3 regions of the Cupriavidus sp. CER-90 genome follow, and region 1 is predicted to be linked to each of the others. Evidence: predicted binding sites of a transcription regulator. Region 1 holds the regulator's gene; each other region holds the start of a gene.
The links. Region 1 encodes HrcA, which represses chaperone genes, less so after heat shock. Its sites were predicted from a motif close to TTAGCACTCNNNNNNNNNGAGTGCTAA; they were not measured.
Positions count from the first base shown of each region.

Region 1 (3,277 bases):
CAATCGGCACCAGCACCAGGCCCGACAGCGTGGGATGCAGGATCGGGCCGCCGGCGGCCAGCGCATAGGCGGTGGAGCCGGTGGGCGTGGACACGATCAGGCCGTCCGAACGCTGGTTGTACATGAAATAACCGTCCACGGAGACGGCCAGTTCCACCATGCCCGAGATGCCGGAGCGGTTCACCACCACGTCATTGAACGCCAGCGCCGAGAAAATGACGGCATCGTCGCGGATCACGCGCGATTCCAGCAGCATGCGGCATTCGGCCTCGTAGCGGCCGGCCAGCATTTCGGGCAGCGTCCGGGTGACGTCCTCGAGTGGAATGTCGGTCATGAAGCCCAGCCGGCCATGATTGACACCGATCACCGGCACCTCGTGCCCGGCCAGCTGGCGGGCCAGGCCCAGCAGCGTGCCGTCGCCCCCGAGCACCACGGCGACGTCGGCCTCGCGGCCGATTTCGTCGGGACTCAGCACCGGATAGCCGGTCAGTCCGGTCGCCATGGCGGTCTCGCGCTCGAACACCACATCCTGGCCATTGCGCAAGATGCAGGACGCCAGTTCCTCCAGCGGGCCTTCGATACCGGCGGTCGAATGCCTGCCCACCAGGGCGACGGTCTTGAACGGAGCGCGCAGGGCGCTGGTCTTTGAGGGGGCAGACATGGCGGGATTAGAACATACCGGGATGCCCATTGCCAGCTTCGGCCCGGCGCCGCCGGAACGGGTGCCGGCGGCACCTGCCGGCCGCAGCGATCGTGCGCCCGCCATGCGCGGGCGGACGCCCGAACGGGCCAGTTTTGATTAAAATCCCCAGCATCATGGACGAACGTTCTAAAACGCTGCTCAAGACCCTGATCGAGCGATACATCGCCGAGGGGCAGCCCGTGGGCTCGCGGACCCTGTCGAAGTACTCGGGTCTGGACCTGTCGCCGGCGACCATCCGCAATGTGATGTCGGACCTCGAGGAAATGGGTTTCATTGCCAGCCCGCATACGTCGGCCGGCCGGGTGCCCACGCCCCGCGGCTACCGGCTGTTCGTCGACACGATGCTGACGGCGCGCCCGCTGGAAGGCCCGCCCGGCCTGAACGCCGAACTGGCCGGCCTGAAGGACGAGATCCAGGGGCAGATGGCCAGCCAGCAACTGGGCCCGCAGCGGATGATCACGGCGGCGGCCCATACGCTGTCGAACCTGTCGCGCTTTGCCGGCGTGGTGATGACGCCACGGCGCGCCCAGGCGTTCCGGCAGGTGGAATTCATGCGGCTGTCGGACAAGCGCATCCTGCTGATCATCGTCAGCCCCGAGGGCGACGTGCAGAACCGCATCATCCAGACCGAACTGTCGTACACCCCGGCCCAGCTGATCGAGGCCGCCAACTTCTTCAACACCCACTACGCGGGCATGAGCTTCAATGCCGTGCGCGACCATCTGCGCGGCGAACTGCAGGCGCTGCGACGCGACATGTCGTCGCTGATGCAGGCCGCCGTGGAGGCCGGCAGCAGCGCGATGGCCGAGGACAATACCGAGCAGGTGGTCATCTCGGGCGAGCGGCGGCTGCTGGAGGTGGAAGACCTGTCGTCGAGCATGGACAAGCTGCGGCGGCTCTTCGACGTGTTCGAGCACAAGACCAGCCTGTTGCAGCTGCTGGACGTGTCCAGCCACGCGCAGGGCGTGCAGATCTTCATCGGCGGCGAAAGCCAGCTGGTGCCGCTGGAGGACATGGCCGTCATCACCGCGCCCTACGGGGTCGATGGCCAGATCGTCGGCACGCTGGGCGTGATCGGCCCGACGCGGATGGCCTACGAGCGGGTGATCCCGATCGTCGACATCACGGCCAGGCTGCTGTCGAGCGCGCTGAGCCAGAACTCCTGATGCGGTGCCGGTGTCTGTCCTTACGGGCCGGGCACCGCCGGCCGGCTACCATTGCATGTTCCCGACCCCATTCCCGATTGCCAGCGCCCCGGCATCCGAAACGGAAACCCCATGACGTTTTCGCCTGAACCGGCATACCAGCACGGCCAGCCGCCGCGCACCGCGATCCTGCTGATCAACCTCGGCACCCCCGACGCCCCCACGCCCAAGGCGGTGGGCCGCTATCTGAAGGCGTTTTTGTCCGATCCGCGCGTGGTGGAGATCCCGCGCCTGGCCTGGCTGCCCATCCTGCATGGGCTGATCCTGCCATTCCGTTCGCGGGCGTCGGCCATGAAATACGAATCGATCTGGCTGCGCGAAGCGCATATGACCGGATCGCCGCTGCTGGTCCACACCGAGCGCCAGGCGCATGCGCTGCAGTTGCTGATGCACAAGCTCGGTCATGACGTGACCGTGGCCTGCGCCATGCGCTATGGCAATCCGTCCATCGGCTCGGTCATGGAGGCGCTGCGCCGGCAGGGCACCGAACAGATCCTGGTGCTGCCGCTTTATCCGCAGTACTCGGGCACCACCACGGCCACCGCGTTCGACGAGCTGTTCCGTGTGCTGGCCGGATGGCGCAATCAGCCCGAAGTGCGGCTGATCAAGCACTTTCACGATCATCCCGCCTATATCGCGGCGCTGGATGCCCAGGTCAGGGCCTACTGGACGCGCCATGGCGTGCCCGACTTTGCGCGGGGCGACAAGCTGATCCTGTCCTTCCACGGCCTGCCGCGCCGGCTGCTGGATCTGGGCGACCCCTATCATTGCGAATGCCTGAAGACCGGGCGCCTGCTTGGCGAGGCGCTGGGCCTGCAGCCCGGCCAGTACCAGGTGACGTTCCAGTCCCGTTTCGGCAAGGCCGAATGGCTGCAACCCTATACCGCGCCGACGCTGACGGAGTTGGGCCGGGTGGGCACGCAACGTGTGGATGTGTTCTGCCCCGGTTTTCCGGCAGACTGCATCGAGACGCTTGAGGAAATTGCGATGGAAGGGCAGAGCGAGTTCCGGGTGGCAGGCGGGCAGGACTTCCATTTCATTCCCTGCCTGAATGATGCCGAGCCCTGGATCGCCGGTCTGGCCGACATTGCCCTGCAGCATCTGCAGGGTTGGCCGCTGTCCATACCCCACCCGCACGAACTGGAAGCGCGGCGCGGGCGTGCCCAGGCACGCGGCGCGGCGGCCTGAAGGGCAGCCATGGCGGCGGGCAAGCCGTCGGGAAGGATTTGACGATGCAAGTGGATTTCGAGGCGGGTGCGCGGATGCGCATCGACAAGTGGCTGTGGTGCGCGCGGTTCTTCAAGACCCGCTCGCTGGCGGCCGAGGCGGTGGACCGTGGCCGGGTGACGGTCAACGGGCAGCCGGTCAA
Region 1 covers NZ_JBYGYM010000002.1:271,858-275,134, reverse strand. The annotation lists gene AC24R4_RS11775 (NAD kinase) at 1-661, opposite strand, end outside; gene hrcA (heat-inducible transcriptional repressor HrcA) at 817-1,869, shown strand; gene hemH (ferrochelatase) at 1,981-3,096, shown strand; gene AC24R4_RS11760 (RNA-binding S4 domain-containing protein) at 3,141-3,277, shown strand, end outside.

Region 2 (3,277 bases), 360 kb from region 1:
CGCGATTGCGGCGCGCGCTCGCTGAAGGCCGCACAAAACAAAAACCCCCGAGGGCTCGCACCCTCGGGGGTTTTTTGACAGTCAGGCCGTCTGGCCCGGCAGTCCGGCGCGATTTACATCATGCCGTCCATGCCGCCCATGCCGCCCATGCCGCCCGGCATTGCCGGAGCCGACTCTTCCTTCGGCGTTTCGGCAACGGCGCAGTCGGTCGTCAGCATCAGCGAAGCCACCGAAGCGGCGTTCTGCAGCGCGGTGCGGGTCACCTTGGTCGGGTCCAGCACGCCCATTTCCACCAGGTCGCCGTACTCGCCCGAAGCGGCGTTGTAACCGTAGTTACCCTTGCCTTCGATGACCTTGGCCACCACGACCGACGCTTCTTCACCAGCGTTCAGCACGATCTGGCGCAGCGGCTCTTCCATGGCGCGCAGCACGATCTTGATGCCGGCGTTCTGGTCGGGGTTGTCGCCTTGCAGCGCCGAGATGGCAGCGCGGGCGCGCAGCAGGGCCACACCACCGCCGGGGACGATACCTTCTTCCACGGCAGCGCGCGTCGCGTGCAGTGCATCCTCCACGCGGGCCTTCTTTTCCTTCATTTCGACTTCGGTGGCAGCGCCAACCTTGATCACGGCAACACCGCCGGCCAGCTTGGCCACGCGCTCTTGCAGCTTCTCGCGGTCGTAGTCCGAGGTCGCTTCCTCGATCTGGGCGCGGATCTGCTTCACGCGGCCTTCGATCGCAGCTGCGTCACCGGCGCCGTCGATGATGATGGTGTTTTCCTTGCCGATCTCGATGCGCTTGGCCTGGCCCAGGTCCTGCAGCGTGGCCTTTTCCAGCGTCAGGCCGATTTCCTCGGCGATCACCGTGCCGCCCGTCAGGATGGCGATGTCTTCCAGCATGGCCTTGCGGCGGTCGCCGAAGCCCGGAGCCTTCACGGCGGCGGTCTTCAGGATGCCACGGATGTTGTTCACCACCAGCGTGGCCAGGGCTTCGCCTTCCACGTCTTCGGCGATGATCAGCAGCGGGCGGCCAGCCTTGGCCACTTGCTCCAGCACCGGCAGCAGGTCACGGATGTTCGAGACCTTCTTGTCGAACAGCAGAACGAACGGGTTGTCCAGCTGAACAACCTGCTTTTCCGGGTTGTTGATGAAGTACGGCGACAGGTAGCCGCGGTCGAACTGCATGCCTTCCACGACTTCCAGCTCGTCGGCCAGCGACTTGCCGTCTTCCACCGTGATCACGCCTTCCTTGCCGACCTTGTCCATGGCTTCGGCGATGCGCTCGCCGATCGAGGCGTCGCTGTTGGCCGAGATCGCGCCAACCTGGGCGATTTCCTTGCTGGTCGTGGTCGGCTTGCTCAGCTTCTTCAGCTCTTCCACGGCCGAACCCACGGCCTTGTCGATGCCGCGCTTCAGGTCCATCGGGTTCATGCCGGCGGCCACGAACTTCATGCCTTCGCGGACGATCGACTGGGCCAGAACCGTAGCGGTGGTGGTACCGTCACCGGCGTTGTCGCTGGTCTTGGAAGCCACTTCCTTGACCATCTGGGCGCCCATGTTCTGCAGCTTGTCCTTCAGCTCGATTTCCTTGGCCACGGACACACCGTCCTTGGTCACGGTCGGGCCGCCGAAGCTGCGCTCCAGCACCACGTTGCGGCCCTTCGGGCCCAGCGTCACTTTCACTGCGTTGGCGAGAATGTTCACGCCTTCAACCATCTTGGCACGTGCGGCGTCGCCGAACACTACGTCTTTTGCTGCCATGTTCTGAATCTCCGAATCTGGGAAGACCGCCCCGCGCATCGGGCTGGGCGGTCAGGAATCTGGGTATGTCTGGAAGGACGGGCGTCGATTACTTGTTGACGACAGCCATGATGTCTTCTTCGCGCATGACCAGCAGCTCCTGGCCATCCACCTTCACGCCCTGGCCGGCATACTTGCCGAACAGCACGCGGTCACCCACCTTCACGTCGAGGGCAATGTTGTTGCCCTTGTCATCCTTCTTGCCCGGGCCAATGGCGAGCACTTCGCCTTGATCCGGCTTTTCGGCTGCATTGTCGGGAATCACGATGCCGGAAGCGGTCTTCGTTTCATTGTCCAGACGCTTCACGATCACACGGTCGTGCAGAGGACGCAGGTTCATACGGACTCCTAAATACAAAAAAAGTGAGTTTTAATTCACAAAACGGCCGTTATCAGGGGTGCCTGGCACCGTTCGGCAACGGCCATCGGGTTTTCGGGTATACCGCAGGGAAGGGGCAACAGCTGGCTGTTAGCACTCTCCCCCAGCGAGTGCTAATTATAGGGACGGGGTATTTCGTTTTCAAGACGCGGGCTGAATGGGGGTTTTCCCGTACCCTGCGGTTTTTTTCTTCGCCGCGCGCCAGATCGCCACTTTCTGGCCGCATCCCCTGACAATGTCCACGAAAAGTCCCGCTGCGACGTTGGCAGACGGGTTCTCCACCGTTGTCCGCCCTTTCCGAAGTGACCGTCATGTTTCGCCAACCCATTGCGCCGCACCGAGCCCCGCCGGGGTGGGCTGTCCTGTTCGGTCTGTTCCTGCTCGGTTTGCTGTCGTGGCAGCACGCCCATGCGGCATGCGGCGCCGGGCCGGCCAGTGGTCCCGACGGTGCAAATGGCGCCCCGCCCGCCCGGCCGCGCATCGGCCTGGTGCTGTCCGGCGGCGGCGCGCGGGGCTACGCCCATATCGGCGTGCTCAAGGCGCTGGAGCAGATGCATATCCCCGTGGACTGCATTGCCGCGACCAGCATGGGTGCCGTGGTCGGGGGGCTGTACGCGAGCGGCATCGGCGCCGACGAGCTGGAAACCCGGCTGTCCCGGGTGAACCTCAGCGACATCGTGTTCGACCGCAACGAGCGCGCGCAGCTGCCGCAGACGCTCCGGGAGGACAGCTTCCAGTATCCGATCGGCATTTCGGCGGGGCTTGGCAAGGATGGCGTCAAGCTGCCGATTGGCCTGGTGCAGGGCAACAAGCTGCTGACGCTGCTGCAGGACTGGACATCGGCATGGCCCGGCGACGTCGATTTCAATACCCTGCCGGTGCCGTTCCGCACGATCGCCACCGACCTCGGCACGGGCGCGCCCGTGGTGCTGGACCACGGCTCGCTGCCCCGTGCCATCCGTGCCAGTGCCGCCGTGCCCGGCCTGTTCGCGCCGTTCGCCGTGAACGGACGCACGCTGGTCGATGGGGGGCTGGTCAGCAACCTGCCGGTGCAGATGGCGCGCGACATGGGCGCCGACATCGTGATTGCCGTCAACGTGGC
Region 2 covers NZ_JBYGYM010000002.1:631,669-634,945, forward strand. The annotation lists gene groL (chaperonin GroEL) at 114-1,757, opposite strand; gene groES (co-chaperone GroES) at 1,846-2,136, opposite strand; gene AC24R4_RS13465 (patatin-like phospholipase family protein) at 2,487-3,277, shown strand, end outside.
Region 2: the regulator HrcA is predicted to act here: its motif matches at 2,266-2,292, upstream of groES (co-chaperone GroES).

Region 3 (3,277 bases), 730 kb from region 1:
CTGACGAGGCCGCGCTCAAGCAGGTGACCAAGGACTTCAAGGTATATTACGCCAAGGTGCCCGGTTCGTCGCCGAACAACTACACGATGGATCACTCGGCCGGCAGCTACGTATTCGACCAGAACGGCCAGCTGCGGCTGTTCATCCGCCACGGCCAGGGTCCGGAGCCGATCGCCCACGACCTGAAGGCGCTGATGTCCTGATGTCCTGATGGACGTGCCGGGCGCGCGGCGGCGCTGCCGGAACGCCCGGGCAAACAAAAAGGCCGGTCAATCGACCGGCCTCTTCATTGTTGCGCTTATTGTTGCGCTTGTTGCGTTCCGCGTTACCGCACGGGCGCGGCTTAGGCAAATGCCGCCAGCGCACCCTTCATCTTCTTCATCGCGGCCGTCTCGATCTGGCGGATCCGCTCGGCCGACACGCCGAATTCGTCGGCCAGCTCATGCAGCGTGGAGCCGCCCGAGCCGTCGTCGTTCACGTCCAGCCAGCGCGCCTCGATGATGCGGCGGCTGCGCGGGTCGAGCTTGCTCAGCGCTTCTTCCAGCCCTTCCACCTGCAGCCGGTCGTTGTGCTTGGCCTCGATGACCTTGGTCGGCTCGTTGTGGTTGTCCGCAAGGTAGGCGATGGGGGCGAATTCTTCCTCGCCATCGTCGATCTGGCCTTCCAGCGCCATATCGCCGCCCGACATGCGGGTTTCCATCTCCATCACTTCCTCGGGCTTCACGTTCAGCTCGCGCGCAACGGCTTCGATCTGCTCGGGCGTGAAGGTATGCGCACCCTGCTTGTGGCTGCGCAGGTTGAAGAACAGCTTGCGCTGGGCCTTGGTGGTGGCCACCTTGACCATGCGCCAGTTCTTCAGCACGTATTCGTGGATCTCGGCCTTGATCCAGTGCATCGCGTACGACACCAGGCGCACGCCCTGCTCGGGGTCGAAGCGTTTCACGGCCTTCATCAGACCGATATTGCCTTCCTGGATCAGATCGGCGTGCGGCAGGCCGTAGCCCAGGTACTGGCGGGCGATCGACACGACCAGGCGCAGGTGCGACATCACCAGGCGGCGGGCGGCATCGACGGAATCGTTGTCGCGCAGGTCGCGGGCCAGCCTCAGCTCTTCCTCGGGGGTAAGCAGCGGAATGCGATGGACCGCCTGGATATAGCTATCCAGATTGCCCAGCGTGCCCGGAAACGTCAGCGCAAGGCTGTTCGCGGCAGCACTCTGGGGCGCCGTCGGCAGACGGCGGGAAACTTGGTTTTGATCGGCAGACAGGACTGCGTTCACTATGACTCCTTTCGCATCCGGCGGTGGGTTGCCGGTGTGTCCCGGAAGGACACCGCATTGCAACGCATATTAGCACTCGAACCGGACGAGTGCTAACTTAGAGGGCCGATGGGGTTAATAGTTCCGTCACATCGGGCGCGTGATCCCGATAGCGTCTGATCGTCGTCGGCTTCGGATCTCGCCCTAGTCCCCACAAGGCCTGGCGGGCAGCGTGATCCCGACAGGAATATTAGAGAAGGCGATGGTCAATCGGTTTCCCACGAATTCAATGCAAATTCGGGATGGTGAATTGCGGGATTCGCTACACTGAAGTTGTTTTCCAGCCGCATTGCACCATTCCTTGGAGACGTTTCCATGTCTGCTATCGAACACTTGCTGAAGCCGCATGTGCGGGATATCGGCGAGTTCACCGTCCGCCGCCTGCTGCCCGCCGCCACGACCCAGACCGTCGGGCCGTTTATTTTCTTCGACCACATGGGCCCCGTGGAGATGGCGCCGGGGCAGGGCATGGATGTGCGTCCGCATCCGCATATCGGTCTGGCCACGGTGACGTACCTTTTCGAGGGCGAGATCATGCACCGGGACAGCCTGGGCAGCGAACAGGTAATCCGGCCGGGCGACGTGAACTGGATGACGGCCGGCACCGGCATCGTCCATTCGGAACGTTCGCCGGATGCGGCCCGCGAGGCAGGCCCGCGCCTGCATGGCATCCAGACCTGGGTGGCACTGCCGCTGGCCCATGAGAACGATCCGCCGTCGTTTCACCACCATCCAGGCGCCACGCTGCCCAAGCTGGAACTGCCCGGCGTGCGGATGACGGTGATTGCCGGCGATGCCTTCGGCGCCGAATCGCCGGTGCGGGTGTACAGCCGCACGCTCTATGTGGCCATCGAGATGGATGCCGGCGCCAGCCTGGTGATTCCGGCGGAACATGTGCAGCGCGGCGTGTATCCGGTGGACGGCAACCTGGAAATGGATGGCGAGACGCTGCCCGCCGAGCATCTGGTGGTGTTGACGCCGGGCGAGCCGGTGACGATCACGGCGACTATCCCGTCGCGCGTGATGCTGCTGGGCGGCGACCCGACCGACGGCCGCCGCTTTATCTTCTGGAACTTCGTGGCCAGCAGCAAGGAGGCCATCGAGGAAGCGAGCCAGCGTTGGCAGGACGACCAGTTCCCGCACGTGCCCGGCGAAACCGAGCGCATCCCGCTGCCGGTGCGGCGTTAGGCCGCAGCGCGGCCGACGCGCGCCGGCAGCCGTTCAGCGCGCTGGGCGCACTGGGCGCGCTGGCCGGGCTGGGCGGCGGATCGAGCGATCAGACCGGGCTGGCCCAGGCCACGCGCGTCGCCTGCCGCAGGCAATCCTTGATCGTGGCGATCTGGGTGGCGATGGGGGCGGGCACCGGCTCGGCGCCATCGAGCACCTTGCGGATCCAGGCCGCCGTGTCGGCCACGTCGGTGCCGGCGGGCAGCGCCGGCACTTCGGCGATGGAACCGCCCACCGGGTCCACCATCGTGCGCTGGTGCCCGTCGTGCAGCCAGTCGATGCGCGTGCTGCGGCGGGCATCGGCCACCACCTCGCCCTCGGTGCCCCGGCCCAGCAGCACATTGGCCGGCTCGTGCGAGAAATAGTCGGTCAGTGTTTCGCGATATTCGGGGTGGGTGTAGCTGTACAGGCGCAGGGCTTCGGCCGGCGTATGGGCGCCTACCGGCTGCAGCATCTTGACGATCGTGTGCGACGAATTGCGCAGGCCGATGATGGCGCGCTTGTCGAGCAGGGCCGACAGCGCGGGCGACAGCACGTCGATCGGCAGCACGGCCAGCGGGTTCGATGCCGCACGCAGCTGGTCCTGCGCGGCCTGGGTGGTGGCGCACAGCGGCACGCCCAGCGCGTCGAACAGGGCCATGCTGGTCACGCGGCCGTGGAACGCGCGCACGCCATGCACCAGCGTCGGCACGCCATCGCGCGCCAGCAGTATCGCCAGCAGCGGCACCAGGT
Region 3 covers NZ_JBYGYM010000002.1:999,980-1,003,256, reverse strand. The annotation lists gene AC24R4_RS15120 (SCO family protein) at 1-203, shown strand, start outside; gene rpoH (RNA polymerase sigma factor RpoH) at 344-1,279, opposite strand; gene AC24R4_RS15110 (pirin family protein) at 1,634-2,506, shown strand; gene ybiB (DNA-binding protein YbiB) at 2,595-3,277, opposite strand, start outside.
Region 3: the regulator HrcA is predicted to act here: its motif matches at 1,349-1,375, upstream of rpoH (RNA polymerase sigma factor RpoH).